Regions from separate parts of the Mesorhizobium sp. B2-3-5 genome, predicted to be linked through region 1. Evidence: predicted binding sites of a transcription regulator. Region 1 holds the regulator's gene; each other region holds the start of a gene.
What was found. The regulator PhoB, encoded in region 1, activates phosphate uptake and scavenging genes when phosphate is short. The targets are predictions, from matches to a motif close to TGTCATNNANCTGTCAT.
Positions count from the first base shown of each region.

Region 2: the regulator PhoB is predicted to act here: its motif matches at 5,378-5,394, upstream of FJ958_RS00835 (RNA degradosome polyphosphate kinase).
Region 3: the regulator PhoB is predicted to act here: its motif matches at 3,309-3,325, upstream of FJ958_RS06035 (PhoX family phosphatase).

Region 1 is NZ_VFVX01000008.1:207,605-218,222, forward strand. It holds gene xylF (D-xylose ABC transporter substrate-binding protein) at 1-403, opposite strand, end outside; gene FJ958_RS12740 (ROK family protein) at 676-1,920, shown strand; gene phoB (phosphate regulon transcriptional regulator PhoB) at 1,933-2,622, opposite strand; gene phoU (phosphate signaling complex protein PhoU) at 2,731-3,438, opposite strand; gene pstB (phosphate ABC transporter ATP-binding protein PstB) at 3,464-4,267, opposite strand; gene pstA (phosphate ABC transporter permease PstA) at 4,264-5,115, opposite strand; gene pstC (phosphate ABC transporter permease subunit PstC) at 5,119-6,108, opposite strand; gene pstS (phosphate ABC transporter substrate-binding protein PstS) at 6,172-7,230, opposite strand; gene FJ958_RS12775 (PAS domain-containing protein) at 7,762-10,618, opposite strand, start outside.
Region 2 is NZ_VFVX01000001.1:150,970-161,587, reverse strand. It holds gene fumC (class II fumarate hydratase) at 1-300, shown strand, start outside; gene FJ958_RS00850 (DoxX family protein) at 478-900, shown strand; gene FJ958_RS00845 (DoxX family protein) at 1,065-1,469, shown strand; gene ppx (exopolyphosphatase) at 1,577-3,112, opposite strand; gene FJ958_RS00835 (RNA degradosome polyphosphate kinase) at 3,112-5,313, opposite strand; gene FJ958_RS00830 (zinc-finger domain-containing protein) at 5,458-5,703, shown strand; gene FJ958_RS00825 (FAD-dependent monooxygenase) at 5,722-6,963, shown strand; gene FJ958_RS00820 (TIGR02117 family protein) at 7,003-7,668, opposite strand; gene FJ958_RS00815 (amino acid ABC transporter ATP-binding protein) at 7,785-8,588, opposite strand; gene FJ958_RS00810 (amino acid ABC transporter permease) at 8,613-9,770, opposite strand; gene FJ958_RS00805 (amino acid ABC transporter permease) at 9,775-10,618, opposite strand, start outside.
Region 3 is NZ_VFVX01000003.1:278,603-289,220, forward strand. It holds gene FJ958_RS06030 (NAD(P)/FAD-dependent oxidoreductase) at 1-1,107, shown strand, start outside; gene FJ958_RS06035 (PhoX family phosphatase) at 1,238-3,241, opposite strand; gene FJ958_RS06040 (hypothetical protein) at 3,518-4,051, shown strand; gene FJ958_RS06045 (response regulator transcription factor) at 4,158-4,820, opposite strand; gene FJ958_RS06050 (sensor histidine kinase) at 4,817-6,208, opposite strand; gene FJ958_RS06055 (hypothetical protein) at 6,379-6,717, shown strand; gene FJ958_RS06060 (phosphatase PAP2 family protein) at 6,746-7,447, shown strand; gene FJ958_RS06065 (helix-turn-helix transcriptional regulator) at 7,543-7,821, shown strand; gene FJ958_RS06070 (SulP family inorganic anion transporter) at 7,889-9,625, shown strand; gene FJ958_RS06075 (DNA-3-methyladenine glycosylase) at 9,657-10,274, opposite strand; gene FJ958_RS06080 (CHAD domain-containing protein) at 10,303-10,618, opposite strand, start outside.

The DNA of each region.
Region 1 (10,618 bases):
TGCGGCCGACTTCCTTGTTGTCGAAGGTCAGGTAGAAGACGTCCTTGTTCTCGATCAGGCGGTCATAGCCGACGACCGGAATGCCTTCGTCCAGCGCCTTCTGGACGGCCGGGCCGATCGCCGAGGCGTCCTGCGCCAGGATGATCAGCGAATTGGCGCCCTGCGAGATCAGGCTCTCGACGTCGGTGAGCTGCTTGCCGGGATTGGACTGCGCGTCGGCGGAGATGTATTTGTCGCCGGCGGCCTCGATCGCCTTCTTCATGGCGGCCTCGTCGGTCTTCCAGCGCTCTTCCTGGAAGTTGGACCAAGAAACGCCGATGACCTTGCCCTTCGCCTGCGCGACCGACGCGAGCGTCAGTGACATGGCGACACCCGCCAGGATGGCGACTGCGAATCTCTTCATGATTATCCTCCCTGCGCCGCGTATGGCGCGACCAAACTGGCCCGAAGGCCGGCACAAAGGCTCTATTTTTTCGAGCCTCAAAAAAAATAGTGATGCATCGCCGGAAAGCTGTCAACAATGATTCTGATGGATTTCGAGGGCCCGGGAACCTTTTTTCGAGCCCCGCAATAAATAAATGACAGCATCGGCCGCTTCTGCCAGTATTTAATCGTGTTGCCGACAGTGTTCGAGGTCAGGAAGAACCGCGGCGACCGGGAGGATATGGGAAAAACATGTCGGTCGGAATCCGCCACGACGACCTGCGCCGGCGCAACCGCGCGATGGTGATTGCCGCGGTGCGCCGGGCCGGCCAGTCCTCGCGCACCGAAATCGCCGCGACCACCGGCCTCAGCCACTCCACCATATCGGCGATTTCCTCCGATCTGATCGGCGAAGGTATCCTGGCCGAAGGCAAGCCGAGCGAGGCCGGCGCGCTCAAACGCGGCAGGCCGCAGGTCGGCCTTGGCCTCAATGCGGAAGCCGCAACGGTGATGACCGCTGTGCTGTCGCTGAATTTCCTGTCCGTCGCCGTTATCGACTATGCCGGCCAGGTCATATCAGAGGAACAGCGCCGGCTGGACACGCTGACCATGTCGCGCGATGCACTGATCGGCGAATGCGTCGCCATCGTGCGGCGGCGCCTGGAGGATCCCGACATCGACGTGCGCAGCGTCGCCCGCGTCGCGCTGGCCATCCAGGGCATCACCGACACCGATGCCCGGGCAATGCTGTGGTCGCCCATCACGCCGCAGACCGACATCGCCTTCGCCGACATACTCGAAGCCGAGTTCGGCATCCCCGCCACCGTGGAGAATGACTGCAACATGATGGCGGTGGCGCTGCGCTGGCGCGATCCCGAGCGCTACCGCGACGACTTCATCGCCATTCTCCTTTCGCACGGCATCGGCATGGGCCTGGTGCTGAAGGGCGAGCTCTTCACCGGCACCCACTCCTCGGGCGGCGAATTCGGCCACATGATCCATCGGCCAGGCGGCGCGCTCTGCCGCTGCGGGCGGCGCGGCTGCGTCGAAGCCTATGCCGGCAATTACGCCATCTGGCGCAACGCCAGGCAGCTCAGCGAGGACACCGAGCCGGTGGCCGATGTCAGCGACGCGCAGATGCGGGCGCTGGCGGCGACGGCGCGGCAAACGGACGGGCCCGAGCGCGAGGCCTACCGCAGGGCCGGCGAGGCGCTGGGCTACGGCCTCGGCAGCCTGTTCGCGCTGATCGATCCCGCCCCCGTCGCCATGGTCGGCGTCAGCGCCGCCGCCTTCGACCTGATCGAGCCGGCCTTGCGCGAGGCCATCGCCCAGACCGCCGGCGGCCAGCACTCGAAATCGATTTCCTTCGACACCGAGCCTAACGAGTTGCCGCTGATCCGCGAGGGCTGCGCCATGCGGGCGCTGACTTTCGTCGACCAGGAGATTTTCGCGCCGGGCATGCAGGCGAAAGCCGGCTCCGGGGAGAACGTGGCCTGAATAACGTCGCGCTCAATCCTCGCGGATCGCATACCCTGCACCACGAATGGTGCGGATGACGTCGGGCATGCGGCCGTTGTTGACCGCCTTGCGCAACCGGCCGACATGCACATCCACCGTGCGCTCGTCGATATAGATCGTCTCTCCCCAGACATTGTCGAGCAGCTGGCTGCGCGAAAACACCCGGCCGGGATGACGCATCATGAATTCGAGCAGGCGGAATTCGGTCGGCCCGAGCCGGATTTCGCTCTTCTTGCGGTAGACGCGATGTGATTCGCGGTCGAGCACGATGTCGCCGACCTTGAGCACACTGGACAACACTTCCGGCTTGGCGCGGCGCAGCAGCGCCTTGACCCTGGCCATGAATTCCGGTGTCGAGAACGGCTTGACCAGATAATCGTCGGCGCCGGTCGAAAGGCCGCGCACGCGGTCGCTTTCCTCGCCGCGCGCCGTCAGCATGATGATCGGCAGCCGCTCGGTCTCGGGCCGCATCCTTAGCCGGCGACAGAGTTCGATGCCGGACACCGCCGGCACCATCCAGTCGAGCACCAGCAGGTCGGGGACATTCTCCTGCAGGCGGATCTCCGCCTCATCGCCGCGCGGGACCACCTCGACCTGATAGCCTTCCGATTCCAGATTGTAGCGGAGGAGCACGCCGAGCGGCTCCTCATCCTCCACCACCATGATGCGTGGCGCGATCATCGACTGGTCACCTCTAAAGCAATTCCAGGAAAAGTGTGAAGCGGTTTCCGTCCGGAATTGCATGGAAACAAGAGCGGTTTTCCGTGAAACGGTGAACCGCTCTGACGATCAAGCCGCCGGCGCCGACATCGCCGTTTCGTCCTGCTTTGGACGATTCGCTGGCAGCTGCGTACCGGTCAGCACGTAGTAGGCATTCTCGGCGATGTTGGTCACATGATCGCCGATCCGCTCGAGATTCTTGGCGCAGAACAACAGATGCGTGCAAGCGGTGATGTTGCGCGGATCCTCCATCATGTAGGTGAGAAGTTCGCGGAACACGGAGGTGTATTTGACGTCGATGCGTTCGTCGTCGGCGCGCAGCTTGGCAAGGGCCTCGGCATCGTGCGCCGCATACTCCTCGATCACGCCCTGCACCTGGATCAGCACCAGCTGCGCCATGGCGTCTATCGAATGCGACAGGTCGCGCGGCGTGGTGGACAGGCCGACCGTACCGACGCGCTTGGCGATGTTCTTGGCAAGATCGCCAATGCGTTCGAGGTCGCCGGCCATGCGGATCGACCCGACGACATGCCGCAGATCGTCGGCCATCGGCTGGCGCTTGGCGATCAGCGTGATGGCGCGATCGTCGAGTTCGCGCTGGCGCGCGTCCATGATGACGTCGTCGGAGACAACGCGCTGTGCCAGCGCGTTGTCGGAGTTCAGCAGCGCCTTGGTGGCGCCGCCGACCATCGAGCTGGCGAGATCGCCCATGTCGCTGATCAGCCTGCTGATCTGTCCGAGATCCTCGTCGAAAGAAGCGACTGTGTGTTCGGCCATGATCCTGGTCCTCGTATGCGTGAGATCAGCCGAAGCGGCCGGTGATATAGTCCTGCGTGCGCTTCTCGCGGGGCGATGTGAAGATCTTCTCGGTACGGTCGAACTCGACCAGCTCGCCCAGATACATGAAAGCCGTCTGGCGCGACACGCGCGCCGCCTGCTGCATGTTGTGGGTGACGATGACGATCGTGTAGTCGGCCTGCAGCTCGTCGATCAGCTCCTCGATCTTGGCGGTCGACAGCGGGTCTAGCGCCGAGGCCGGCTCGTCGAGCAGGATGACCTCCGGCTTCACCGCCACGGTGCGGGCGATGCAAAGACGCTGCTGCTGGCCGCCCGAAAGGCTGAGGCCGCTGGCGTTGAGCTTGTCCTTGACCTCGGTCCACAGAGCCGCGCGCTTCAGCGCCTGCTCGACACGGCCGTCCATCTCGGCCTTGCTGATCTTCTCATAGAGCCTGACGCCGAACGCGATGTTTTCATAGATCGACATCGGAAACGGCGTCGGCTTCTGGAACACCATGCCGATCTTGGTGCGCAGCAGGTTGAGGTCCTGCGAGCGGTCGAGAATGTTCCGACCGTCAAGCAGCACCTGACCCTCGGCGCTCTGCTTCGGGTAGAGCTCGTAGATGCGGTTGAAGACGCGCAGCAGCGTCGACTTCCCGCAGCCCGAAGGGCCGATGAAGGCGGTGACACTGCGCTCGGGCAGCGACAGGCTGATGTCCTTCAGCGCCTTCGACTGGCCATAGTAGAAATTGAGGTTCTTGACCTCGATCTTGGCCTTTTCCACGGCAGCCTCGGCCACGTTCAAATCGGTGGACAACATCGGTTTCATCTGTCCTCTCTGCGTCCGGTAAGGCTGCGGGCGAAGATGCTCAGCCCGAGAACCGTTAAGGTGATTATGAGTGCGCCGGTCCAGGCCAGTTGCTGCCATTCCTCGTAGGGGCTGAGAGCGAACTGGAAGATGGTGACAGGCAGGCTGGCCATCGGCGCGTTGAGATTGCTTGACCAGAACTGGTTGTTGAGCGCGGTGAAGAGCAGCGGCGCCGTCTCGCCGGAAATGCGGGCGATGGCCAGCAATATGCCGGTGACGATGCCGGAGAGTGCCGCACGATAGGCGACAGAGCGGATGACCACCCAGCGCGGTGCGCCGATCGCGGCGCCTGCCTCGCGCAAGGCGTTCGGCACCAGGTTGAGCATGTCCTCTGTGGTGCGCACCACGACCGGGATGACGAGGATGGCCAGCGCGACGGCGCCGGCGATGGCGGAGAAGTGCCCCATCGGCCGCACCAGCAACTCATAGACGAACAGGCCGATAACGATCGACGGCGCCGACAGCAGGATGTCGTTGATGAAACGCACCACCGTGGTCAGCTTCGAGAAGCGTCCGTATTCGGCCATGTAAGTACCGGCCAGCACACCGATCGGCGTGCCGACGATGACGCCGATGACGGTCATCACGATGCTGCCATAGATGGCGTTCAGCAGGCCGCCGGCATCGCCGGGCGGTGGCGTCATCTCAGTGAAGACCGCCAGCGAAACGCCGGACAGGCCTTTGTAGACCAGGGCGCCGAGGATCAGCGCCAGCCAGGCAAGGCCGATGCCGGCGGCGACGACGCAGAGCGCCATCATCACGCCGTTCCTTCTCTTGCGTCTGTTGTGGAGTGCCAGGGACGTCGACATCGGTCAGGCTCCCGTGCGGGCGTCGATGCGCATCAGCATATAGCGTGCGATGGCAAGGATAATGAAGGTGATGACGAAGAGGATCAGGCCGAGCGCCACCAGTGAAGAGGTGTAGAGTTGGCCGTCGGCTTCGGTGAATTCGTTGGCGATCGTCGCGGAGATCGTCGTCGCCGGCGCGAACAGCGAGGCGCTGATACGATGCGCGTTGCCGATGACGAAGGTCACCGCCATGGTTTCGCCGAGCGCACGGCCGAGGCCGAGCATGACGCCGCCCATAATGCCGACACGGGTGTAGGGAATGACCACGCGCCGCGTGACTTCCCAGGTCGTGCAGCCGATGCCGTAGGCCGATTCCTTCAGCACCGCCGGCACTGTGTCGAACACGTCCTTGGTGATCGAGGTGATGAACGGCAGCACCATGATGGCCAGGATGAGCGACGACGTCAGCAGGCCGATGCCGTATGGCGGGCCGGCGAACAGGCTGGAGAGCCCGGGCACGTTGTGAAAGATGTCGATGATGAAAGGCTGTACCGTCGTCTGCAGGAACGGTGCGAACACGAACAGGCCCCAGATGCCGTAGATGATCGAAGGGATGCCGGCCAGAAGCTCGACGGCGATGCCGATCGGGCGCCGCAGCGGCCGCGGGCAAAGTTCGGTGAGAAAGACGGCGATGCCGATGCCGATGGGAACGGCGATCAGAATTGCGATGGCTGACGTGACGATGGTGCCGTAGATCGGCGACAGGGCGCCGAAATTCTCGGTGACCGGGTTCCATGCCTCGGTCGTCAGAAAGGAAAAGCCGAACTTGGACAGGGCTTCCCATGAGCCGGCAAACAACGAGACGGCGACGCCGCTGAGGATGAGCAGGACGAGAACGGCGGAAGAGCGCGTCGCCTCCCGAAACACCGTGTCCGTGAAGGCGAAGCGCCGCACTGTCGCATCCCTGGACCGCATGGCGCTCGATAACGGCGTGGCTTCTGAAACGGTGGTCATCTAGCCCCTCGTATTCGAAAGAAATGGGAGGACGCCAAGGCGTCCTCCCTCCGACAAAGAGAGTTACTTGGCGGCGTAGAGCGACTTGCCGTCGCTGCCGACGATGTCCTTGCTCCACATTTCCTCGACGCTCTTGACGACCTTGTCCGGCATCGGAACGTAGTCCAGTTCACCCGCCATCTTGTCGCCCTTCGCATAGGACCAGGCAAAGAACTTGAGGGCTTCGCTGGTCGCCGCGGCGTCATCGGGCTTCTTGTACAGCAGGATCCAGGTCGCGGACGTCATCGGCCAGGATTCGGCGCCCGGCTGGTTGGCGAGAATGACGCCATAACCCGGCTGTGAGTTCCAGTCGGCATTGGCCGCCGCGGCCGAGAACGCCTTCGCGGTCGGCTCGATCTTCTTGCCGTCCTTGTTGATCATGTCGGTGTAGGTCAGTTTGTTCTGCTTGGCATATGCGTATTCGACATAGCCGATGGCGCCGCCGGTCTGCGACACGTTGTTGGCAACGCCTTCATTGCCCTTGGCGCCGATACCCACCGGCCACTCGAGCGCGCTGTTGACGCCAACCTTGGACTTCCAGTCGGCGTTCACGTCGGCGAGATAGTAGCTGAAGTTGAACGTGGTGCCCGAGCCGTCCGAACGGTGGACGACGGCAATCGCCTGGTCTGGCAGCTTGGCCTTGGGGTTGAGCTTCTTGATCGCCTCGTCGTTCCAGTTGGTGATCTTGCCGAGGAAGATATCGGCCAGCGTCGTGCCGTCGAGAACGAGTTCGCCCGGCTTGATGCCTTTGAGATTGACGACGGGCACGATGCCACCCATCACCATCGGGAACTGGGCGAGACCGGTGGAGTTGAGGTCTTCACCCTTCAGCGGCGCGTCGGAAGCGCCGAAGGTAACGGTCTTGGCCTTGATCTGCTTGACGCCGCCGCCGGAACCGATCGACTGGTAGTTGAGGCCGATGCCGGTCTCTTTCTTGTAGGCGTCGGCCCACTTCGCGTAGATCGGGTAGGGGAAAGTGGCGCCAGCGCCGGAGATATCAGCCGCAAACGCTGCGGACATGGTGAAGGTGGACGCCGCAGCCATTGCAATCGCAACGGCCGCCGAGCGGATGAAATGTCTCATGTGGCCTGCTCCTGTTCGGAAGATGGTCTCTCGGCGCCCTTTTGCCGGCGCCCGCTGAGGCCAATAGCCTTCGATTATTACAGTCGCATGACAGTTTCGTGTCAACCGGGTAACGCGTCGCCGGCGCGGGGAAAGGCGGCGGCTTCGGATGGTTGCGGCCCGGTCCGGGTTTGCCCCGGGAATCAGTGGCTTGAGCCATTGCCGGCTCGGAGCCGGCGTTGGATTCGCCGGGCCGGCTCGGATGAAGAAAATCCGGACGGGAGCGCGTTGCTCGAGGCCAGAGCGTGTCGTGGCCGGGCCATCGCCGAAAACAGGTCCGTTGGGGTAGAGTGACGCTGTTTCTTGCCGGCGGTCGCTGCTCCCGCCCGTAACTGAGAAGAGCGGAATTCGATGTTGCCATTGTCCCGGCTAAGCACCGCCTTTGATATGGTGCGATCACACCATAGTCTTTGCACGCAGGGGTAGCAGCAAATCCCGACTGATTCCCTCCGGCAACGCCTCTTCGGATTGCTGGAACCGGCCGACGCGGTGCTATCCCGCGTTGCGCTGGACCTGTTGGCCGGCGCTGATCCAGCGCTCGACTTTCTCCAGCAGGGCCCTCGGGCTGATCGGCTTGGGCAGATAATCGTCCATGCCCGCCTCCAGGCATCGTTCGCGATCGCCCTTGAGCGCGTGCGCGGTGACGCCCACGATCGGTACATGCGTGCCGGTTTCCTGTTCCAGCCGACGGATCGCGGCGGTCGCCTCCAGCCCGCTCATCTCCGGCATCGAGACGTCCATCAGGATCATGCACGGATTGAGCCTGCCGAAGGCGTCGAGCGCCTTGCGGCCATTGCCGACAATCTCGAAACCATAGCTGGTCTCGCCGAGAATTTGAGTGAAGACCATCTGGTTCACCTCGTTGTCCTCGGCCACGAGGATATCCAGCCGATGTCCGCCACCGCCCGTGGCGGGAAGCCTCGGACGAACCGGCGGCGGCTGCAATTGCGAGCGTTGTTCGGACGCCGCCAGCGGCGGCCGCTGGGAAGCGCCGAGGCCCTCGTCTGCAGGCGGCTGGGCGTTGCCGTTCGTCGTATGGCGATGGCGCTGGATGGTCCCGACCAGCGTTTCCAGAAGCGCCGAGGAGCGCGCCGGCTTGATCAACTGGGCGTCTATTCCGAGATCGCGGTAGCTGGTGTTGGCGAGCGACTGGTCGACCGAGGTTAGCATGATGATCGGTGTGTCGGCGAGGCCTTCGGTGTTGCGCACGATGCGGGCCATTTCGGCGCCGCTCATCCCGGGCATCTGGTAGTCGAGCACGACACAATCGACGGGCACGCCATAGGCGGCCGCGGCGATCAGCACCTTCAGCCCCTCGGCGCCGCTTTCGGCCGCGCAGGAATCGAACGTCCATGACGTCATCTGCTCGGTCAGGATTGCGCGGTTGACGGCATTGTCGTCGACGATCAGCACGCGCGCGCCCGTGACGTCCACCGGCATGATGCGCTGCCCATGCTGCTGTTCGGCCCTGGGCAGCGTCACCGTGAACCAGAAAGTCGAGCCCTTGCCCTCGGCGCTCTCGACACCGATTGTGCCGCCCATCAGCTCGACCAGCCGCGAGGTGATGGCAAGGCCGAGCCCGGTGCCTTCGTGCCGCCTTGTCGAGGACGTGTCGACCTGGCTGAATTTTTCGAACACCTGCTTCAGCTTGTCCTCGGGGATACCGATGCCTGTGTCGGTGACGGAAATCGTCAACCTGGTTCCGGTCGGGATCCTGTCACCGGTCACATCGACCAGAACATGGCCTTCGTCGGTGAATTTCACCGCGTTGCCGACTAGGTTGGTGACGATCTGCCTGATGCGGCCGACATCGCCGATGAACAGGCTTTCGAGCCCCGGCTCGATGCGCACGATGAGCTCGAGATCCTTTTCCTTGGCGCGTGTCGACACCAGCGTCGCCACGTCCTCGATCGCCTCGGCAAGGTTGAAGGGCGCCGGGTCCAGCACCAGCTGGCCGGCATCGATCTTGGAGAAATCCAGAATGTCGTTGATGATCGTCAAAAGCGCGTTGCCCGATTTGACGATGATGTCGGTGAACGTCTTCTGCTTCGCATCGAGATTGGATTTGGCAAGGAGTTCGGCCATGCCCAGCACACCGTTCATCGGCGTGCGGATCTCGTGACTCATATTGGCGAGGAATTCCGATTTGGCGCGGTCGGCGAGGACGGCGCGCTGGCGCGCTTCGCTGAGTTCCGCCTCGCGCTGCTTCAGCTCGGTGATGTCGGTGGTCGAACCGATCAGGTAGAGCGAACCGTCGGAGGCGATCATCGCGCCCTTGCGTGCGAACTGGTGCCTGACGCTGCCGTCGGCAAGCCGCACCGTCTCCTCGATCTCCTGGGTTTCGCCGGTGCGCAGCACGGCCAGATCGCCAGCCACGAAGGCTTCGCCATCCGGCCCGAAGATCTCGACATCGGTCTTGCCGATCGCTTCTTCCTTGCTGAAGCCGGTGAGATCACACCAGCCCTTGTTGACGTAGAACTGCCTGAGATCGGAGCGCTTGGCGTAGATCGACACCGGCACATTGTCGATCAGGCTGCGAAACACCTCGTTCTCGCGCATGCTCTCTTCCAGAACCTGCTCGCGTGCCTTGACCTCGGTGATGTCGGTGCTGGAACCGACCAGATGCACCGATCCGTCGATGGCCACCAGGCGGCTTTTGCGCGTCATCAGCTGCCGCACCGTGCCGTCGCGATGGGTGACGGGCTCCTCGACCTCGCGCACGCTGCCGGTCGCCACGACATCGGTGTCGTCATGGCCGTAGCTTTCCGCCGCCTCGGCGCCGAACAGCTGGCGGTCGGTCCGGCCGATGACGTCTTCCTTGGCCAAGCCTGTAATAGCGCACCAGGCTTTTTTGACGAATTCGATGCTGAGGTCCTGGGCCTTGATGAAGGCTGCCACCGGCAACTCGTCCATGACGTGCCGGAAGAGATCGATCTGTCGCATCGAGTCGCGCAGCGCCGCCTCGCGGCTCTTGATGCCTGTGATGTCGACGCGCACGCCGATGAACGTGCCGTCATCGGTGCGCATGTCGTAGACCTGATGCCAGCTGCCGTCGGGATTGACACGCTCGAACGACGCGCTGGGCAGGCGGCACCGCGCGAGGACCCCATCGACCCAACGCTGCGGATCGCTGTCGTAGAGTTTGTCGAGCTCCGGATCGCCGCTCTGCCGGAAATAACCGGCGGAATTGCCGGATGCCAACGCTTCCCGGAAGGTGCGGCCGGGTTGCCATACCGTCTCCAGTTCCGGAACCGCATCCTTCATCTTGCGGTTGGCGAAGACGAAATTGTCATCGCGATCGTAGATGATCACGCCGGCCGGGAGCGATTCCAGCACGCTGGCCAAATGC
Region 2 (10,618 bases), on a different contig from region 1:
ATGGCCTACAACTTCCTGCAGTCGGTGCAGTTGCTCGCCGACGCTTCGGTTTCCTTCACCGACAATTGCGTGGTCGGCATCGAGGCGCGGGAAGACAACATCAAGGCGGCGCTCGATCGCTCGCTGATGCTGGTGACGGCGCTGGCGCCCACCATCGGCTACGACAACGCCGCCAAGATCGCCAAGACCGCGCACAAGAACGGCACCACGCTGCGAGAGGAAGCGCTGGCCACCGGCCTGGTCAGCGAAGCCGATTATGACCGGCTGGTGCGGCCGGAGGACATGACGCATCCGGGGTAAGGCATATTTCGGCGGGAGAATTTTCCTCCACCGTCGCACAGCCCGGCACGAATTTTGCGCGTCTTGCCGGGCCCCGAGAACGTACAACCTGTGAACAATGTGTCGCCACACAGGCGCCTTTGGTGAACAGTCGGCATGGTCTATTTGATTGGCATTCAACCCATTCGGAGAGCCACCATGTCCACCAACACTTCTGTCGCCGGCACCGGCACCGTATCCAACGCCTCGGGCGCGATCCTCGCCGGCCGCGTCCTTCTCTCAATCCTGTTCATCCTTTCGGGCTTCGCCAAGCTCACGGCGATTTCCGCCACAGCGCAATGGTTCGGCGGTATCGGCCTGCCGCTGCCGACGGTCGCCGCGATCGGTTCGGGCCTGCTGGAATTCTTCGGCGGCCTCGCCATTCTGGTCGGCTTCCAGACCCGCATTGTGGCGATCGTGCTCGCCATCTTCACGCTCGCCGCCACCGCCATCGCGCATCTCAACTTCTCGGACCAGATCCAGCTGCTGATGCTGGAGAAGAATCTCGGCCTCACCGGCGGCTTTATTCTGCTTGCGGCGCTGGGCGCCGGCGCCTACTCGATCGACGCCAAGCGCGGCTGAAATTCCATCCTCCCAACGACCTGAATTCAAGCGGCGCGGAATTTTCCGCGCCGCTTTTTCGTTGTCCAAAACGAGCGCCTCGGTGGTTTCGGCCGCAGTCCCGCAGGCGTAAGGTGGACGATAGCCGGCGTGGGCCTGACCGGGGCGCCGGCAAGGGAGTAGCCATGAACCGCAATGCATTGCTCCTGGTTTCGCGGCTGCTGTTTGCCGTGCTGTTCGTGCCGTCCGGCTTCCAGGCACTCAGCAGCATCGCCGCCACAATCAATTATTTCGTCGGCCTCGGCCTGCCGCTGCCAACGCTCGCCGCCTGGGGCACGGGCCTGTTCGAGTTGATCGCCGGATTGCTGATCCTCATCGGGTTCCAGACCCGGATCGTGGCACTGCTGCTGGCGGCCTTCTGCGTCGCGGCCGGGTTCATTGGCCATTACGGCCAAGGCGCTGGCGATGCGACGCTCGCCTTCCTGCACCAGCAGATGCTGATGAAGGACATTGCTATTGCGGGCGGCTTCCTGGCGCTGGCCATGGCCGGTGCGGGAGCATGGTCGGCCGATGGACGCGGTTCAGTTTAGAGCGGTTCCGTGTCTGATGGAATCGTAGGCCCGCTCTCAGTCTTTGGCATTACGCGATTTCGGACGGAAAACCGCTGCGCATTTCCTGAATTGCCGTAAGGCCGTGCCTACTTCACCGACACGCTCGGCCCGCCCTCGACCGCAAGCACCAGGCGGCGTCCGGTGATTCGAGCCAGTTGCGCCAACCGGCCGGCTGGGCGCTCGCCATAGAGGTCGGAGAGCGAAGCCGGCAGCACCAGCGCCAGCGCGCCGTTTGGGCGGCTTTCCCATTTCAGCCGCAGCATGATGCCGGGCATTGCGGCCGTCAACAGATAAATGACCCGCATCATCGCCGCCAGTACGCGGGCGCGCTCCAACAGGCGCGGTGGCGCCAGCGCCTTGATCTCGGGCGCAATCGCCTCGTTGAAGACACCGTCGTGGCGATAGGCATTGGTCAGCGCCAGATAGGCGCGGCCGGGATGGTCGACGCCAATGAAGGAGGCATGCGCAATGATGTTGAGCGACTGCCGACCGCGATATTCGGGATGCGCGCGCCAGCCGATATCGGCAAGCAGACAGGCGGCGTGCCGATAGCGCGCCTCGTCCTCCGTTTCGTCGATCCCGAAGGCCTTGAAGGCCTTGCCGGTCCATTCGACGAGGTCATGCGCGTGATGGACCGAACGCGAGCGCAAAAGGGCAAGCTCCTCCGCGGCCGAGATCAGCGGATCAGTCTTCTGTTCCGCCTCGTCGAGCAACGAATAGAGGAAGCCTTCACGCACACCTTGCGCCGAAACAATGATCCTGGAGGGCTGCATCGCGGCCATGATCTCCTGCAGTACCAGGGCGCCGTAGGGCAGCAGCGAGCGGCGGTTCTTGGAGACACCCTCGATACCGCGCACTTTTTCGACCTCGCCTCTCGCCACCTGCTTGAGGAAGTTTTGCGCGCTGTCGGCCGATATCTCGTAATTGTGCATGACGCCGAGCGGGTAGTTGTTCATCTCCATGTGCAGCCGGGCGAGGTTTCGCCAGGTGCCGCCGACGGCATAAAAGGTCCTGCCCTGCCCGCTTTTCAGCAGCTTGGCCCTTGCCAATTCCTGGCGCGCGATTTTCTGCGCCTGAACGAGCGAATTCTTCGCCATGTCCTGCAGACGCAAGCCGCCGAGCGGCAGCGTGATGCCGTCGCCGATCGCCTCGCCATCGATGTCGATGAGCTCGAGGCTGCCGCCGCCAAGGTCGCCGGCGATACCGTTGGCGGGGTGGAATCCGGAGATGACGCCGAGCGCGGAGTAATGCGCTTCCTGGCGGCCGGAGAGCACCCGGATCTCGGTCTTGAGCACATCTTCGGCGCGATGGATGAAATCGGGACCGTTGATTGCCTCGCGGGCGGCGGCGGTGGCCAGCACATACATCTGTTCGGCGCCGGCCTGGTCGGAGAGCGCGCGGAAACGGCGAAATTCTTCCATCGAGCGCGTCACCCCTTCGGGGTCGAGCTTTCCCGTCGACACGATGCCGCGGCCGAGGCCGGCCAGCATTTTTTCGTTGAACAGCACGGTCGGCGAGCGCGCCAGCCCCTCATAGACGACAAGGCGGATCGAATTCGAGCCGATGTCGATGATGGACAGCGGTCGGCGATCCTGCAGCCGGCCCTGGGAAATGGACAACATCAGATGGACGCTGCGGCGTTCTTCTTGCGGCGCTTGAACTGGGCGATCCGCTGGGGCGCATGCGACTTCAGCGCGTCACCCCGTCCCGACAGGCTCGGATTGGTCATGAAATATTCCTGCGCGTTGAACGGTTCTTCGCCCTCCTCCAGCACGACACGCCGGGAGGTTCCATCAGCCAATACGTCGAAACTTTGCTGATTGTCCATGATGTTGCCCAGCATGATCTGGCCGAGAACCTGTTCATGCACAGTTGGATTGGTGATCGGCACCATGGTCTCGACGCGGCGGTCGAGATTGCGCGGCATGAGGTCGGCGGAGGAGATGTAGACGATCGCCTCGTCCGCCGGCAGGCCGTGGCCATTGCCGAAGCAGTAGATGCGGCTGTGTTCGAGGAAGCGGCCGACGATCGACTTGACCCTTATGTTCTCCGACAGGCCCGGCACCTGCGGCCTGAGGCAGCATATGCCGCGCACGACGAGGTCGATTTCCACCCCGGCACGGCTGGCATCATAGAGCGCATCGATGATGATCGGGTCGACAAGCGAGTTCATCTTCATCCAGATGCGCGCCGGCCTGCCTTCCAGCGCGTGGGCGACTTCGTCGGATATGTGCTGGAGAATGCGGTTTCTGAGCGTGAACGGCGAGATCGCGATACGCATCTCGGCGGTCGGCTCGGCATAGCCGGTGATGAAGTTGAACAGCTGGGCGACATCGCGCGCGATCGTCGCATCGGTGGTGAAAAAGGACAGGTCGGTGTAGATGCGCGCTGTGACCGGGTGGTAGTTGCCGGTGCCGAGATGCACGTAGTTGCGCAGCTTGCCGTCCTCGCGCCGCACCACCAGCGACATCTTGGCGTGGGTCTTGAGTTCGAGGAAACCGAACACAACCTGCACGCCGGCGCGCTCGAGATCGCGGGCCCAGCGGATGTTGGCTTCCTCGTCGAAACGGGCCTTGAGCTCGACCAGCGCCGTCACCGATTTGCCGGCCTCGGCCGCGTCGACCAGCGCACGCACGATAGGGCTGTCGTTCGAGGTGCGGTAGAGCGTCTGCTTGATCGCCACCACCTCGGGGTCGGCCATCGCCTGGCGCAGGAACTGCACCACCACGTCGAAGGATTCGTAGGGGTGGTGGACGACGATGTCCTTCTCGCGGATGGCGGCGAAACAGTCGCCGCCATGCTCGCGGATGCGTTCGGGGAAGCGTGGATTATAAGGCGTGAACTTCAGGTCGTCGCGGGGAACGGAGACGATTTCTGAGATCTGGCTGAGCGCCAGCGGGCCGGTGAGCACGCTTATACGGCTCGACGAGACGCCAAGCTCGCCGGCGACGAAGTCTCGCAGTTCCGCAGGCATCAGCCTGTCGAACTCGATGCGGATCACCGAACCTCGGCGGCGGCGTTTCAGCGCCGTCTCGAACAGGCGCACGAGATCTTCCGATTCCTCCTCGACCTCGATATCGCTGTCGCGGATGATGCGGAAGGTGCCGGAGCCCTTGACCTCATATCCCGGGAACAGCTTGCCGATATAGAGGCCGACCGCCTCCTCCAGCGGGATGAAGCGGACGTGGTTCTTGCGGTCCGGCAGGCGGATGAAGCGCTTCAGCGCCACCGGCAGGCGCAGCAGCGCGCTCATCTCCTCGCCATTCTTGCGATGGCGAAGCTGCAGCGCCATCGAGAAGCCGAGATTGGGGATGAACGGGAACGGATGCGCCGGGTCGATCGACAGTGGGGTAAGCACCGGAAACACCTGGTCCTGGAAATGCTCTTCCAGCCAGACCTTCTCGTCCTTGGTCAGGGCGTCGCGGGTGATGCTCTCGATGCCTTCCTTGTTGAGCAGTATCGTCAGCGCCGAAAGGCTCTTCTGCTGATCTTCCTGCAGCCGCTCGACCTCGCGCAGCAGCTGTTCGAGCTGCTGTTCGGGCGTGCGGCCGTCAGGGCTCTTCAGCACGATGCCCTCGCGGACCTGCCCGGCGAGGCCGGCGACGCGCACCATGAAGAACTCGTCGAGGTTGGCGGCCGAGATCGACAGGAAGCGCACGCGTTCGAGGAGCGGATGGTGCTCGTTCAGCGATTCTTCGAGAACGCGGCGATTGAACTGCAGCCAGGAAAACTCCCGATTGACGAAACGGTCCGGATTGCCGCCCTGCGGGCTCGCCGCCTCGACATTGATGAATTCGCTCTGCACCGGCTTCAGTTCGTTCATGATTCCTGCTCTTCCCACCAGCTCAGCCGGTTAACCGGCTTAACTTATCCTCTGACAGGCTTTTGCGACAGTTTCATTTCATCGATCTTGCAAAGAGACCTGTTATGTTCCAGATGCAGACGAGACTGCGTTAAGGAGACGACGATGGCAGGCGGTTCCATTCCCCATTTCCAGAACGATGCGGGCTACCCGGCGATCGACATCGGGGTCAAGGAATTCATGTGCACGGGCGCCAATCCGCCTTTCGACCACCCGCATGTATTTCTCGATATGGGAGACGACAATGAGAAGGTCTGCCCCTATTGCTCGACGCTCTACCGCTATTCGCCGAAGCTGAAGGCGACGGAAACGGTTCCGGCCGGCTGTCTCTACATCGACCAGGCCGCCTGATTTCCAGCGGCTGAAACCATGCCCGATGCACAGCCCCGGCAGATCGTGATCGCCGGAGCTGGCGTCGCCGGGCTGACCGCGGCGGTTGCTTTCGGCGAACATGGCTACCCCGTACAGCTGTTCGAACAGGCGCAGCGGCTGGACGTGGTGGGCGCCGGCATCCAGCTTTCTCCAAACGCGACACGTATCCTACGCCAGCTCGGCGTGCTCGACCGGCTGCTGGCGGCAGCGGTGCGTCCGGAAGCCGTGGTGCTGAAGGACGCCGCGACGTTGCGCGAACTGGCGCGCGTGCCGCTGGGGCAAGCCGCCGAAAAACGTTGGGGGGCGCCTTATCTCGTCGCTCACCGGGCCGATCTGCAGAGCGCACTGACCGAACGCGCCGCCGAAAACCCGAATATTGCGCTCCTCACAGGCGCGCGCTTGAGCGATGTTGTCACAGGTGGCCATGGTGTGACGGCCACACTCGAGAGGGACGGCAAGACCGTCCAGTCCCGGGGCTTCCTTTTGGTCGGGGCCGATGGCGTATGGTCGTCGGTGCGCGCGGTTGTCGATCGGGCCCGGGGAGCGGCATCGCCAAGAAGCCGTTTTTCCGGCGAACTGGCCTGGCGCACCACCGTCGCCGCCGGCAGCGCCGCCGGACAAGCATTTGCCGCGATCGGCGCTACCGACAGCGTCACGACCTTCCTGCATCCGGGGTTCCACATGGTCGCCTACCCCGTCAGCAAGGGTGACGCCTTCAACTTTGTCGCCTTCACCAGAGGCGAGCGCATTGCCGAGGGCTGGTCCGGGCACGCCGATCCCGGCATCCTCGCCGGCGCCATGCGCGGCACGGCCGCGGGCCTTGCAAGACTGGCGGAAATGGCTGGCCCTTGGCTGACCTGGCCGCTCCACACGGTCGAACAAAAGCAGCCCTGGACGACGCCAGCCGGCATCGCTCTGATCGGTGACGCCGCGCATGCGATGACCCCGTTCGCGGCACAAGGCGCGGCAATGGCCATCGAGGACGCCGCCACGCTTGCCGCTTGGCTGGCCGCCTGTCCAACCGACCCTTCACGGGCTCTCGTCATCTGGGAAGATTTGCGGCGGCGGCGCGTCGCCAGCGTCGCCCGACGCGGCGGCCTCAATCGGCTCGCCTGGCACGCCGCCGGGCCGGTGGCGATGGCTCGTAACCTTTACCTCAAGGTGCGCTCGGCTGACCAGCTTGCTGCCGATCTCGACTGGCTTTACGGCTGGCAGCAACAAAGGATCGTCCGGCGCTAAACCGCCTGTCATGCGACGTAGAGACGCTCGGAGGCCGCGCTAATTGTAAAGCCGCAGCGACAGCCCAAGCGAAGCCGGCAGCGGATTCCACCAGCCTGTGCGCAGGCCGGCCGTGCGCAGCGCCGCCGCCGTCCAGGTGTTGCAACCGATCAGCGCGTTGAAACGGCCATTCGCCTCGTAGAAGCGGTCGAAGCTGGAATAGCGCGCATTCTCGATTACGACCGGACCGTTCTGCCCCTGCTGGAAGCTCGCCGCGATATAATCGAGCAACGCCGTGAACCTATCCTCGCCGATGTCGAAGGCAGCGATGTCAGGATGCGGCTCGGCGATCGCGTCGGCGACATCGACATGCATCACAGAGGCATCGAGCGTCAGCGCCTTGACCACCGGCACCGCCTTTAGTTGCGACCATGTTGGCGTTTCAAGATAGAAGGCGCGACCACCCCAGCCGAAGACGATGTAGCGCACCTCGGGCGCGTCGGCCGGAAGGCCGGCCTCGGTCAGGAAATGAAAACGCCTGCGAACCGCGTCGTCCACCGGGATGGCGATGTCGGTGTGGATCGGGTTCCTCAGCACCAATATGCGCCGCGTGCCCTCGCCCGCGGCGGCCGCCGGCCAGAGCGGGCGTGGCACCAGCGTGCCGAGAGCGGCGGCAAGCATGAACATGGTTGCCAACGCGGCCAGTAAACGCAGGAGCTTTTTCATCGGCGTGCGGTTTGGGGGCTCCCTCGCCTCGACAGCAGCGACCAATGGCCGATCGCCATATGCAAAAAAGCCCGACCGTGGTGCCGCCGGGCTTTTTTGAACCGGCGCCGGAGCGCTCAGTGCAATATCTGCGACAGGAACAGTTTCGTACGCTCGTGGCGCGGATGGTCGAAGAATTCGGCCGGTGTGTTCTGCTCGACGATCTGGCCCTGATCCATGAAGATCACCCGGTTGGCGACCTTGCGGGCAAAACCCATTTCGTGCGTGACGCACAGCATGGTCATGCCTTCCTCGGCAAGGCCGACCATGGTCTCCAGCACTTCCTTGATCATTTCCGGGTCGAGCGCCGAGGTCGGCTCGTCGAACAGCATGATGCGCGGGTTCATGCACAGCGAACGGGCGATCGCCACGCGCTGCTGCTGGCCGCCGGAGAGCTGGCCCGGATACTTGTTGGCCTGCTCCGGGATCTTGACGCGCTTGAGGAAATGCATGGCGATTTCCTCAGCCTGCTTCTTCGGCGTCTTGCGCACCCAGATCGGTGCCAACGTGCAGTTCTCCAGGATGGTCAGGTGCGGGAACAGATTGAAGTGCTGGAACACCATGCCGACCTCGCGGCGCACCTCGTCGATCTTCTTCAGATCGTTGGTCAGTTCCTTGCCGTCGACGATGATCTTGCCCTTCTGGTGCTCCTCCAGCCGGTTGATGCAGCGGATCATCGTCGACTTGCCGGAGCCGGACGGGCCGCAGATGACGATGCGCTCGCCGCGCATCACCTTGAGGTTGATATCCTTCAGCACATGGAACTCGCCGTACCATTTGTGCATGGCGATGATGTCAATGGCGACATCGGTGGTCGAGATGTGCATCTTGGCGGCATTGACTTTGAGCTCTTCCGCGCTGACGGCGTTTTCGGTGGCCATGGCAGGATCCCCTTATTCTTTTGTTTAGCGTTTGTAGCCGGTGTCGAGTCGGTGTTCGGTATACATCGAATAGCGCGACATGCCGAAGCAGAACAGCCAGAACACGAAGGCGGCGAAGACCAGACCGGATTTCGCGGTCTGTGGCGTCGCCCAATTGGCGTCCGAGAAATTCTGTTTGACGACGCCGAGCAGGTCGAACATCGAGATGATGAGAACCAGGCTGGTGTCCTTGAACATGCCGATGAAGGTGTTGACGATGCCGGGGATGACCAGCCTCAGTGCCTGCGGCAGCACGATCAGCCCCATCTTCTGCCAGTAGCCGAGGCCAAGCGAATCGGCGCCTTCATACTGGCCCTTCGGGATCGCCTGCAGGCCGCCGCGCACGACTTCGGCCATATAGGCCGCCGCAAACAGCGACACGCCGATCAATGCCCTGAGGAACTTGTCGAAGGTGACCCCGGCCGGCAGGAACAGCGGCAGCATGACGCTGACGAAGAACAGAACGGTGATCAGCGGGATGCCGCGCACCGTCTCGATGAAGACCACACAAAGCGTCTTGACGATCGGCATCTTCGAACGCCGGCCGAGCGCCAGCACGGTGCCCAGCGGTAGCGACACGGCAATGCCGACGAAGGACAGGCTGAGCGTTACCAGCAGGCCACCCCACCGCGAGGTCTCGACATTCGGCAGGCCGAACATGCCGCCGATCAGCAGAACGAACGAAACGATCGGCAACACCAGGAAGAGCAGGATCGCGTTCAGCCCCTTGCGCGGCACGCGCGGGATCAGCATCGGCACCAGCAGCGCGACGAACAGAATGGCGACCAGAATCGGGCGCCAGCGCTCCTCGATCGGATAGGTGCCGAACATGAACTGGCCGAACTTGGCATTGACGAAGGCCCAGCACGCGCCGCTCCAGCCGTCCGGCTGAATGCCGCCTTGCGCAACGGTGGCGCAGACGGTGCGATTCGGCCCTGTCCACTGGGCATTGATGAACGCCCAGTTGATGATCTGCGGCAGGATCATGACGACCAGCGCGATGCCGATTATGGTCAGGATCGTGTCACCGACCGAACCGACCAGGTTCTTGCGCACCCAGGCCGTCGGGCCGCGCACGCTTGCTGGCGCAGGCTGCGCCAGCGTCATTTCGGTACGCACCCAGGACATGTCGTGTTCCTGCATGGTTCTACCTTTCCACCAGCGCCATCCTGGCGTTGACGACGTTCATGACGGCCGAGGTGACAAGGCTGAGTATGAGGTAGGCGACCATCATGATCAGCACGCCTTCGACCGCCTGTCCGGTCTGGTTGAGCACGGTGCCAGCGGTCGCCGTCAGGTCCGGATAGCCGATGGCGATCGCCAGCGACGAGTTCTTGGTCAGGTTGAGATACTGGCTGGTCAGCGGCGGGATCACGATGCGCATGGCCTGCGGCACCACGACCAGCCGCAAAATCGGCCCCGAGCGTAAGCCCAGGGCGCCGGCCGCCTCGGTCTGGCCTTTGCTGACCCCCCTGATGCCGGCACGCACGATCTCGGCGATAAAGGCCGCCGTGTAGCAGGACAGAGCCAGATAGAGCGACAGGAACTCCGGCTTGACCTGGAAGCCGCCGGTCAGGTTGAAGGTCGACTGTTTCGGCAGATCAAAGGTGAGCGGCATTCCGCTGAGCAGGAAAGCGAGCAGCGGCAAGCCAACGATCAGCGCGACGGATGTCCAGAACACCGGGAATTGCTGGCCCGTCGCCATCTGGCGCTGGCGCGCCCTGCGGGCGACGAACCATGCCATGGCAACAGCCACGAGGAACGCCACCAGGATCAGCCAGGAACCTTCGCCCCAGATGGTGCGCGGAAAATAGAAGCCGCGCTGGTTGAGGAAGGAACCAAACGGCAGATGGATACTGTCACGTGGCGCCGGCAGCACGGCAAGCACGCCGGAATACCAGAAGAAGATGACCAGCAGCGGCGGGATGTTGCGGAAGACCTCAACATAGACCGTGCAGATCTTCTGGATCAGCCAGTTCTGCGACAGGCGG
Region 3 (10,618 bases), on a different contig from region 1:
GGATTGGCCGTCGCGCAGGCGTTGCTCAAGGCCGGCGTGCCGACCGCGATCCTCGAAAAGGAGAGCCGGCTGGCCGAGCCCTGGCACCGGCGCCACCAGCAACTGCATCTCAACACCCATCGCGATCTGTCGGCGCTGCCCGGCCTTGCCTTTCCCAAGGGTACCCCCGCCTTTCCGCCCAGGAATGTCGTTATCCGCCATATGAACGATTTCCGTGAGGCGAACCGGCTGCCGGTGGAGTTTGGCGTCGCCGTCGAGACCATCATGTTCATGGGCGACCACTGGGCGGTCCGCACCAGCACCGGCTCGCGCCTCGCGCGTCATGTCGTTGTCGCCACCGGCCGCGACAGGGAGCCTTTCACGCCGCGGTGGACGGGCATGCAGGCGTTCACGGGCCGGATCATCCATTCGGCGGATTTTGGCGACGCCAACACCTATGCCGGCAAGAAAGTGCTGGTCGTCGGCGCCGGCAATTCGGGCTTCGATGCCCTCAATCATCTGGCGGGCGTGGATACGGCGGCTCTGTGGCTGTCGGCCCGCAACGGCCCCGCCCTTCTGCCCAAGCGGATCGGCAAGATCGCCGTGCACCGGCTCTCGCCGCTCATGGCGCGCTTGCCGCTGCGCGTCGCCGATGCGGTGATGGCGCTGACGCAGCGCCTGGTTTTCGGCGACCTCACCAAATTCGGCATGCCGCCCGCGCCGGCGGGCGGCGCCAGCCGCCTGACCTCGGACTACACCGCGATCGCCGCGGACGACGGTGCCGTCAGCGCCATCAAATCGGGCAAGATCGTCGTGGTCCCCCCGATACGGGAGTTCACCCGCGACGGCGTGGTCCTGGCCAATGGCGGCCTGGTCGATCCCGACATCGTCATCGCCGCGACGGGCTACCGCACCGGGCTGGAGCGCATGGTCGGCAATCTTGGCGTGCTCGACGGCAAGGGCGTTCCGCTCTTCAACGGCGGCGACGCCGACCCGAAACTGCCGGGCCTGTGGTTCACCGGCATGCGGCCGAGCATTCGCGGCTGCTTCGCCAATGCCGCCATATTGGCCAAGGCGATCGCCGGCCGGATCGCCGGCTCCCGCCCTCCATCCGGCGCGTCGCGCTGATCCCGGCTCGGGGAGCCGGCAATCATGCGTCTGCAGGCATGCCGGATTTGGACGACGCAGCGAGCAAACTCCATGCGAAAAGGAGGGGCCTCGGGTCCCGAAACCCCTCCTTCAGAGCTTTCACCTGAACTCAGACGGCGATCTTGCCGCCGCCCTGTTTGGTGATGGCGACGACCGCCGGCCGCACCGGCATGTCGGGCTTGAAATCGGGCCAGCGTGTCGACGGATCCTCATAGTAGGAGGGGCGGCCAAAGGCTTCCCAGTCTTCGCCGCCGTCGCCCGGATGCTGGACGGCGACGAAGGCGGTCTGGTCGTCGGGCGCAAACAGCGGGCCGCACATTTCGGCGCCGATCGGCACACGGAAGAACAGTTTCGAGGTCGCGCGCGCCGTGCCTTCGGTGTCGACCGCCCACAGGCCGTCGGTGCGGCCGGTGGCCTTCGGCCCCTGGCCGTCGGTGGCGACCCACAGGCGTCCGGCCGAATCGACCGCGCAATTGTCGGGCATGCCGAACCAGCCATTGGCCGTCGTGGCGGTCGAGAAGGTGGCGCCGACATCGGCGACGGAATGATCGCCGCATTTAAGCAGCACTTCCCACTTGCCCTTCGTGGCGGCGAAGTCGCCGTCGCTCTCCGATATCTCGATGATGTGGCCAAAGGCGTTCGCGGCGCGCGGGTTGGCGGCATCGACCTGGTCGCCCTTGCGCTTGGAATTGTTGGTCAGCATGACATAGACCTTGCCGTTGACGGCATTGGGCTGGATGTCTTCCGGCCGGTCCATCTTGGTTGCGCCGAGCAGGTCGGCCGCGCGGCGCGTCTCGATCAGCACGTCGGCCTGGCCGGCAAAGCCGTTTTCGGCCGTCAGCGGGCCCTGGCCGAAGACGATCGGCAGCCATTCCACCGTGCCGTCCTCGGCGAATTTGGCGACATGCAGCGTTCCGTCGTCGAGCAGGTCCTTGTTGGCCAAGCGGTCGCTGGCGTTGAAGGTTCCCTTGGTGACGAATTTGTAGACATAGTCGAAGCGCTCGTCGTCGCCGAGATAAAAGACCACGCGGCCGTCCTTGGCGACGATCGATTCGGCGCCCTCATGCTTGAAGCGGCCCATGGCGGTGCGCTTCTTCGGCGTCGAATTCGGATCGTCGACGTCGACCTCGACGATCCAGCCGAAACGGTTCGGTTCGTTCGGCTCCTTGGCGAGGTCGAAGCGGTCGTAATGCGCGGCCCATTCATAGGCGCCTTCCGGAATGCCGAGGCGCTTGTAGTTGGCCGCTTCCTTGTGGCCCTCCGGCAGTTCGCCGGAGAAGTAGCCGTGGATGTTCTCCTCGGCCATCACATAGGTGCCCCAGGGGGTGACGCCGCCGGCGCAGTTGTTGACGGTGCCGAACACCTTGGCGCCGGATGGGTCGGCATTGGTCTTGACGCGGTCGTGGCCTGCGACGGGGCCTGACAGCGCCATTTCGGTGTTGGAGGTGATGCGGCGGTTCAGCTTGCCGTCGCGCACCACTTGCCATTTGCCCGACACCTTGCGGATCTCGACGATCGTGCCGCCATGCGCCGCCATCTCGACATCGACCTGCTCCTTGCTCAGCGGTGCGACCTCGGCTGCCTTCTTGCCGTCCTTCTCGACGATCTTGACGATGCCGGGGAACATCAGATGCGGGTTGGTGTATTCGTGGTTGACCACCAGCAGACCATGCTCGGCGGAGCCCTGGATCGGGATATAGCCGACATAGTCGTTGTTGTAGCCGAACTGTTTTGCCTGGGCCTCGGCCGACTGTTTGGTCGGATCGAATTCCGGCGAATCGGCGAACAGCGGGTCGCCCCAGCGCAGCAGCACGTCGGCGTCATAGCCTGGCGCGACATGGTGCTTGTCGTCGATGCCGGCCTCGAGCTCGTCGAATTTGAAGGCGGAGCCTTCGGCGGCGCGGGCGTCGTCCGCGGCGATCATGGCCAGCGGGCTGACAGTGGCGGCGATCGCCGAGACCGCGAGCGATCCCTTCAGGAAACCCCGGCGCGAGAATCGCGCGGCAATGATCTCGCCCATGGTGCGGTTGTCGGTGGGGTTGATGGCCGGTCCTTCGTTTTCCTCAAGCAGGCTGGTGCGGAATCGGGCGTCGGAGGAACGCTGTTCGGTCATGGGGCTTGCCTCTGGCTGTTGGAGTTGCTGGAGCTTGGGTACCTGTTCAATCCCGTACAGTCGGCTGATCACATTTTCGTGACATTATGCCTGTTCTGTTGCTTGCATGGTGCAGGTTGCTCACCCGGAATCTCGGACTTTGGTCCAAGCTTGCGCTTGCAAAGGTCCTGGAGGACAAACGCAACGGTCGGAGGCCGCTTCCGGCTACTACGTCTTTCGGCGATGTTGGCTGCAACGTTGAGGGTGGGCGCGCCGGCTCAATCGACGGAGACTAGGATGCGAAGATCGATCACGACCCGTTGTTTCCGGTTGGCGCTCGGATCGGCATCCGCGCTGGCGCTGACCGTCGCTCCCTACCACATTGCCTTCCATGGCTTCGCTCCAGGCCTCTACGCTGCCAGCGCACAGGCCGGCAAGGGCGGAGGGAACGGCAACGGTGGTAACGGCGGCAACAATGGCGGCGGCAACAGCGGGAACGGCAACGGCGGCAACGGTGGCGGCGGCAACAACGGGAACGGCAACGGCAACAGCGGGAATAGCGGCAACAATTCAGGAACGGGTAGTGGTGACGACGGTAGCGGCAACCCAGGATCCAGCACCGGGCAGAACGACCAGGGCGCCAGCAGTCACGTCAACATGGCGACCGGCGACAAGGTCGATGTGGATGGCAAGAAGATCACGGTCCAGCATCCGGACGGCCTGACGGAAAAGATCGAGAACGGCCGTTTCAGGATGGAGGACGCCCTCGGTCGCACGATCATCGACCGCCGGGTCACGCCGGCCGATATCAGCCGTCTCAAGGCCTTGTGAAGCTGGCCAACAGGCAACGGTCAGTTTCGCATGTCACCTCCGCCGCCCCCGGCGGAGGTGACCTCTTTTTTTGACCGGCGCCGCGCGGTTTCCCGCATCGGGATCGCTATGGACGGTTCCTGTCACGGTCGCGAAACTCGCGCATCATGAGGGCCGCTTCCGTGCGGTTTCGCACGTTGAGTTTCGACAGCACCCCGGTCATGTGGTGTTTGACTGTCTTTTCCTGCAGGTCCAGCCGCAAGGCGACTTCCTTGTTGCTGAGCCCCTCGGCCACCAGCCGCAGGATTTCCGTCTGCCTCCCGGTGAGTTGCCGCAGGCGGTCCGTCGTGCCGTCGGCCGGCTGCAGGGACTGGAGATCGGAAAGCAGCCGGGCCGACAGCGTCGGCGAAAGATAGCTCTCGCCGGCCGCCACATTGCGCAGGATATCGGCGAGCGCGCGCGATCCGATACCTTTGAGGACATAGCCGCGCACCCCCGCGTTCAGCGCCGTGGTCACATCGGCATTGGCCTCGGAAACGGTCAGCATGACGATCTTCTGGGCCGGATGGTCGGCGAGGATGTTTGCAACCGCCGCCAGCCCGCCACCCGGCATGGAGATGTCGAGCAGCAATATGTCGGGCCGCACCGTCGAAGCGAGGCGTTCCGCATCCTGCGCGGTCGCGCCCTCGCCGACCATTTCGAAGCCTCCGATCTCCGACAGGCTGCGCGTCACACCTTCGCGAAAAAGCGGATGATCATCGACAATGGCAATGCGAATAGCGCCAATCATGCTTGCTCCTCGACAGACAAACTGATCACCAACCGCGTGCCTTGCGGCCCGCTCAAGGTCTCGAACTGGCCGCCAATGCTCTCGACCCGTTCCCGCAGGCCGGCGAGCCCTAGCCCCTCCGCCCGCGCCGGATCGAAGCCTGGTCCGCCATCCGAAACTTCCACGAAAAGCCTGCCATTTTTCATTTCGGCACGAACCATCTGATCTTTGCCCTGTCCGTGGCGATAGGCATTGTTCAGCCCTTCCTGCACGAAACGATAGATGCTGATCTTCTCAGAGGCGCCGGGCTCGGGCAAATGTCCAGGCAATGTGAGCGTCACCGAGGTTCCCGTCCGGCGCTCGTGTTCGTTGACGGCCAGCCGCAATATATCCGTGGTGGCGGCCGTTTCTATCTGCGGCAGCACGAGGCCGGTGCAGATGCCGCGTATTTCGCGCATCGCATCCTCCAGCGTCTTGCGGATCATCGCGACCTCGGTGGAGCGGCTTTCGCCCCAGTGGCCGTCGCCGGAAAACACCGGACTGTCCATGCGCAGCGCCGCCAGGGCCACGAGCTGGGCCGGACCGTCATGGAGGTCGGCGCCGATCCGGCGCAGATATCTTTCGTTGAGTGCGGTCGCGCGGCGCGACGCCCGCTGCACGCGGTGGCGCAAGGCGCTGTTCTGCGCCACCAGGCCTTGCAGCTCCGACACCTGGCGGCGCAGCGCTCCGCGCTGATCGTCGATGGTGCGGCTGCCGCGCAGGACGATGCCCGACAACAGCAGGAATGCCGTCAAGGTGGTGCCGGCCACGACAAGCCAGCTCGACAGCAGGGCCGAAGCCAGCGTGGCTTTGAAATCGCCGGCGACCTCGAAGAATTCGGTGACGGCCACCACGTCGCCGGACCAGGGTTCGCGCACCGGATTGTAGATCTCCAGCAGCGGTACGCCGACAGCCTGCTCCTTGCTTTCATTGCCGTCGAACGTGTCGAGTTGGGCGGTGACGCTGCCTTGGAATGCGGAACGCAGATTGTCGCTCAGATCGAAGCGGCGGCCGATCAAGGCCGCGTCCTTCGCATAGAGCACGGTGCCGTCGTGCCGCCAGAGCCTGAACGACACAAGGCGTTTGCCGAGCGCGCCCTGGCCAAGCGTCTCGTCGAGCGCCTGTTTGACGGACTCGCTCAGCTCCTCGCTCTTGCGCAGGTCCGGCAGCAGTGGTGCAATCACGCTGTCGACATAAAGTGCGGTCGTGGCGGCCGAATTGCGGATGACGCCGTCCCTGATCTGCATCGTCACCCAGAAGCCTACCACCAGCATGATGGCCAGAAGGCCAAAGCCGCCGGCAACGAGGAATTGCACGGCAAGGGAAAGCTCGCTCCAGCGCCGCGCCAAGTTCTGAAGAATACGAATCATCGGCTCCTGGCCACCCCCTCTGTCAACAGGCCGGGCGGTGGCTGCACATTGAGCTTCAGTCTTGCCCTTGCCAAGACCTTCGTTCGAACGACGTCGCTTGACGGCCCGGCGCGCTTCGGAAACAAGAGCCGCGACACACATGGCGGGCACCGCTTCGAGGGGGATGGGACGTGAGCTTTTCGGGACTGCTCCAGCTTGGCTTTTCAACGGTTATCTTCCTTTTGGCGGCAACCGCCGCCAAGCAATGGGGATTGGCGCCGAGCCTGGGCAAGATCCTGCTGACCCTCGCGCTCTATTCGCTGGGCAACCTGATCATGCTGCGGCTGATCCGTGAATTCGGCATGTCGGTGTCGTTCAGCCTGTCGGCCGTCATCCAGCTGGTCTCGGTCAACGTCGTGGCGCTGCTGTTCTTTGGCGAGCGCGTCAACGCGTTGCAGGCGACCGGCATCGTGCTGGCGGTCGCCGCCGTGGCGCTGATCACGCTCGGGCCCTATCTGCAGGGGCGATGATCGAGATGAAGACTGCGACACCGGCCCGATGAAAGATACCGCCAACACCCTGCTCAACCGAATCGAATTCCCGGTCCTCCTGGCCGGCCTTGTCATCGCCGGTGGGCTGTGGGGCTTCGTGGAGTTGATGGAGGTGGCGCGGGCGACCGCGCCGCACGGCTTCGACACGGAAATCCTGCTTGCTTTCCGCCAGGCGGGCCAGCCCGGCGTTCCGGTCGGTCCGCCGTGGCTGGAGGGGGCGATGCGCGACATAACCAGCCTTGGCAGCCCCAGCGTGCTGGTGCTGATCACCACGGCGGCGATCATCTACCTGCTGTTGATCCGCAGGCCGGGAACCGCACTTCTCATCTTCGTCGCCGTGGCGGGGGGACAGGTTCTGTCGAGCCTTTTGAAGGTCGGCGTCGACCGGCCGCGGCCCGAGCTCGTCTCGCATCTGGTCAGCGAAACGTCGCTTTCCTTCCCCAGTGGCCACGCCATGCTGTCGGCGGTGACCTACCTCACGCTCGGTTCGCTCGCGGCGCGTTTCCTGCATGGCCGCGCGACGAAGGTCTATGTCCTGGCACTCGCCGTGCTGACGACGGTGCTGGTCGGCATCAGCCGCGTCTATCTCGGCGTCCACTGGCCGTCGGATGTGCTGGCAGGCTGGTGCGCGGGCTTCGCCTGGGCGATGTTGTGCTGGTTGGCCGCGCGGCTCCTGCAGCGGCGCAGTGTGGTCGGCGAAAGTGAGTGACGTTCATATGTTCGAACCATGCCTGATGATGCTTGAAACATCAGAATGATAGTATTATACGTTATGTCTGCAGACTCAGACATGGGTTCCGGCCGATGATCACTGCCGCGCAGATGCGTGCCGCAAGGGCGTTGGCCGGCATCGACCAGAAGACACTCGCCGAGCGCGCCGGCGTCTCGCTTCCGACCATCCAGCGCATGGAAGCGAGCGACGGTGTGGTCAGGGGCGTGGTCGATACGCTGATGAAGGTCATCCAGGCTCTCGACGAGGCCGGGGTGGAGTTGATCGGCGAGAACCAGGCCAGCGAACGCGGCGGCAGGGGCGTGCGCCTCAAGCCCGCCGTGCCGCCAGGTCCCAAGGCTGAGCCGGCATAAGTCGCGACGGCGACCGCCGACAGTCCTGCCGACGATCCCGCCGCCTTTCAGGTGCGGAAGGCAGTCCATGGATCAGATACGGCGGGCAGGGCATCAATCGGCCCATAAGGCGGCCCATAGGCCGGCAAAGCCGACATTTTCCGAATTGTTCACGCCGAAACTCGTGACGGTCTGGCGGGAGGGTTACCACCTGCCGCAATTCAAGGCCGACTTCATGTCCGGCCTGACGGTCGCCATCGTTGCGCTGCCGCTGTCGATGGCAATCGCGATCGCATCGGGCGTGACGCCGGAGCGTGGCCTCTACACCTCCATCGTCGGCGGCTTCATCATCTCGGCATTGGGCGGCAGCCGCTTCCAGATCGGTGGGCCGGCCGGCGCTTTCATCGTGCTGGTGGCGGCCACGGTTGCCCGCGTCGGCGTTGACGGCCTGCTGCTGGCGACGATGATGGCCGGTGTCTTCCTGCTCGCCATCGGCTACCTCCGGCTCGGCACCTACATCAAGTTCATCCCCTATCCGGTCACCGTCGGCTTCACTGCCGGCATTGCCGTCATCATCTTCTCCGGCCAGATCGTCGAACTGTTCGGATTGACCCTGCCGGGCAAGGAGCCCGGACCGTTCGTGCCAAAACTGATCGCGCTTGGCGAGGCGGCCAGCACGATCAACCCTGCCGCGACCTTCGTGGCGGTGCTGACCATCGCGACCATCGCCTTGCTGAAGCGCTGGCGGCCGAAATGGCCGGCCATGCTGATCGCCATCGGGCTCGCCTCGCTCGTCGTGGCGCTGCTTGCGCTGCCGGCCGAGACGATCGGCACGCGCTATGGCGGCATCCCGCGCAGCCTGCAATGGCCGGCCCTGCCGCCGGTCGGCCTCGGCAGGATGATAGAGGTCCTGCCGGACGCCATCGCCTTCGCGCTGCTCGGCGCCATCGAGTCGCTGCTGTCGGCCGTCGTCGCCGACGGCATGACGGGCCGGCGGCACCGGTCGAATTGCGAGCTGGTGGCGCAGGGCTTCGCCAACATCGCCTCTGCCCTGTTCGGCGGCATCTGCGCCACCGGCACCATCGCCCGCACCGCCACCAATGTGCGGGCCGGCGCGCACGGGCCGTTCTCGGGCATGGTGCATTCGGCGATCCTGCTCGTGCTGATGCTGGTGGCGGCGCCGCTCGCCAGCTACATCCCGCTCTCGGCCCTTGCCGGCGTGCTGGCGGTGGTCTGCTGGAACATGTTCGAAAAACAGGCCTTCGCCACGCTGCTGCGCGCGTCGCGCGGCGATGCGCTGGTGCTGATGGCGACCTTTCTCATCGTCGTCTTCCGCGACCTGACCGAAGGCATCGTCGTCGGCTTCGCGCTCGGCTCGATCCTGTTCATCGACCGCATGGCCAAGTCGGTCGCGGTCGAGGCGGATCTGGTGCAGGACGACGTCGCCGACCGCATCAATGGCGCCGGCGCCTATGATTCCAGCGAGGCGAGCGACGCCGACACCGTCGTCTACCGTATCTCGGGCGCTTTCTTCTTCGGCGCCGCCTCCACCGTCGGCAGCGTGCTCGACCGCATCGCCGATCAGCGTCGCAACTTCATCCTCGACTGTTCCGCCGTGCCGCTCTTCGATTCGACGGCGGCCAATGTCATCGAAAGCGCGGCCCACAAGGCCAGGCGCGCCGGTGTGCGCTTCATCATATCCGGTGCGTCGCCGCAGATACGGCGCATGCTGATCAACCACGGCGTCAAGCGGCCGCTGGTGACCTATGCCGCCTCGATCCGCGACGCGAGGGCACAGCTGGCGGGAGAACGAGAGGCACAGTAGCTCTCGCCCGAGGCGCGGCGTCGGCCGACTCCTATCTGTTCAGCGATCCCGGACCGCTGACGAAGGGGCTGCCCCTGAGATAGAATCGCAGCAGGCGGTCGGCATCCTTCGAAATGCCGATCCTGGTGCTCTGCCCGATTTCGCCGGGCTCGTGGTCATCGCTTGCCAGCCATAGAGGGCCTTCCCGGCACAGGTCGAGGCCGTCGAGCGACCGGTCGACCCGTAACGCCGCGGCCAGCCGTCCCGGCCCACGCCTCAGGTCACGCAAGCGCTCTGTGCCCCGGTTCAGCCGCATGATCGCGATACCTTCCAGCGGCTCGAGGGCCCGGATCAGCACGCCGGTACCGATCCCCGGCATGTCGCTCGAGACATTCAGCATATAGGAGACACCATAGGCGAGATAGACATAGGCGTGCCCCCGCTCGAGGAACAGCGAGCGGTTGCGCGGGGTCATCCCCCGATAGCCGTGCCCGGCGGCATCGCCGGCGACATAGGCCTCGGTCTCGACGATGCGGCCGCTGACCCTGCCTTCCGGCAAGTCGCGCACCACCACCTTGCCGATGAGAGTGCGGGCGAGGGACACGGTATCGTTCGGCAAGTCCTCGCGGCCGAGCGGCCGGTGATTATCCCTGTGCTTCACGGTCGCCACAACCCGACGGATCGAAGTCCTTCCGCGGTCAACCCGCGGCGGCCAAATCCTCCGGCGACGGAGCGCCGGCAAGATCGTCGCGCGCCTTGCGGGCTAGTTTCTTCGTCGAGTGCTTGGGGCTGTCGCCAAACAGTTCGGTGGCCTCGGCGAGACAGGTTTTCCTCAGGCTCTTTTCCGAACGCTTCAGCAGCTTGCTAAGAAGCTTTGTATCCGACGGCGGCCCAAGCGGCTCGCCGTCGGTCTCGAGCAGCGCGCGCATGACGAACACATCATGCAACTCGCCGAGCCGCTCGCCCAGCGTATCGACGGCCTTGCGCCGCGCCTTGATCGGCGCCGGCCAAAGC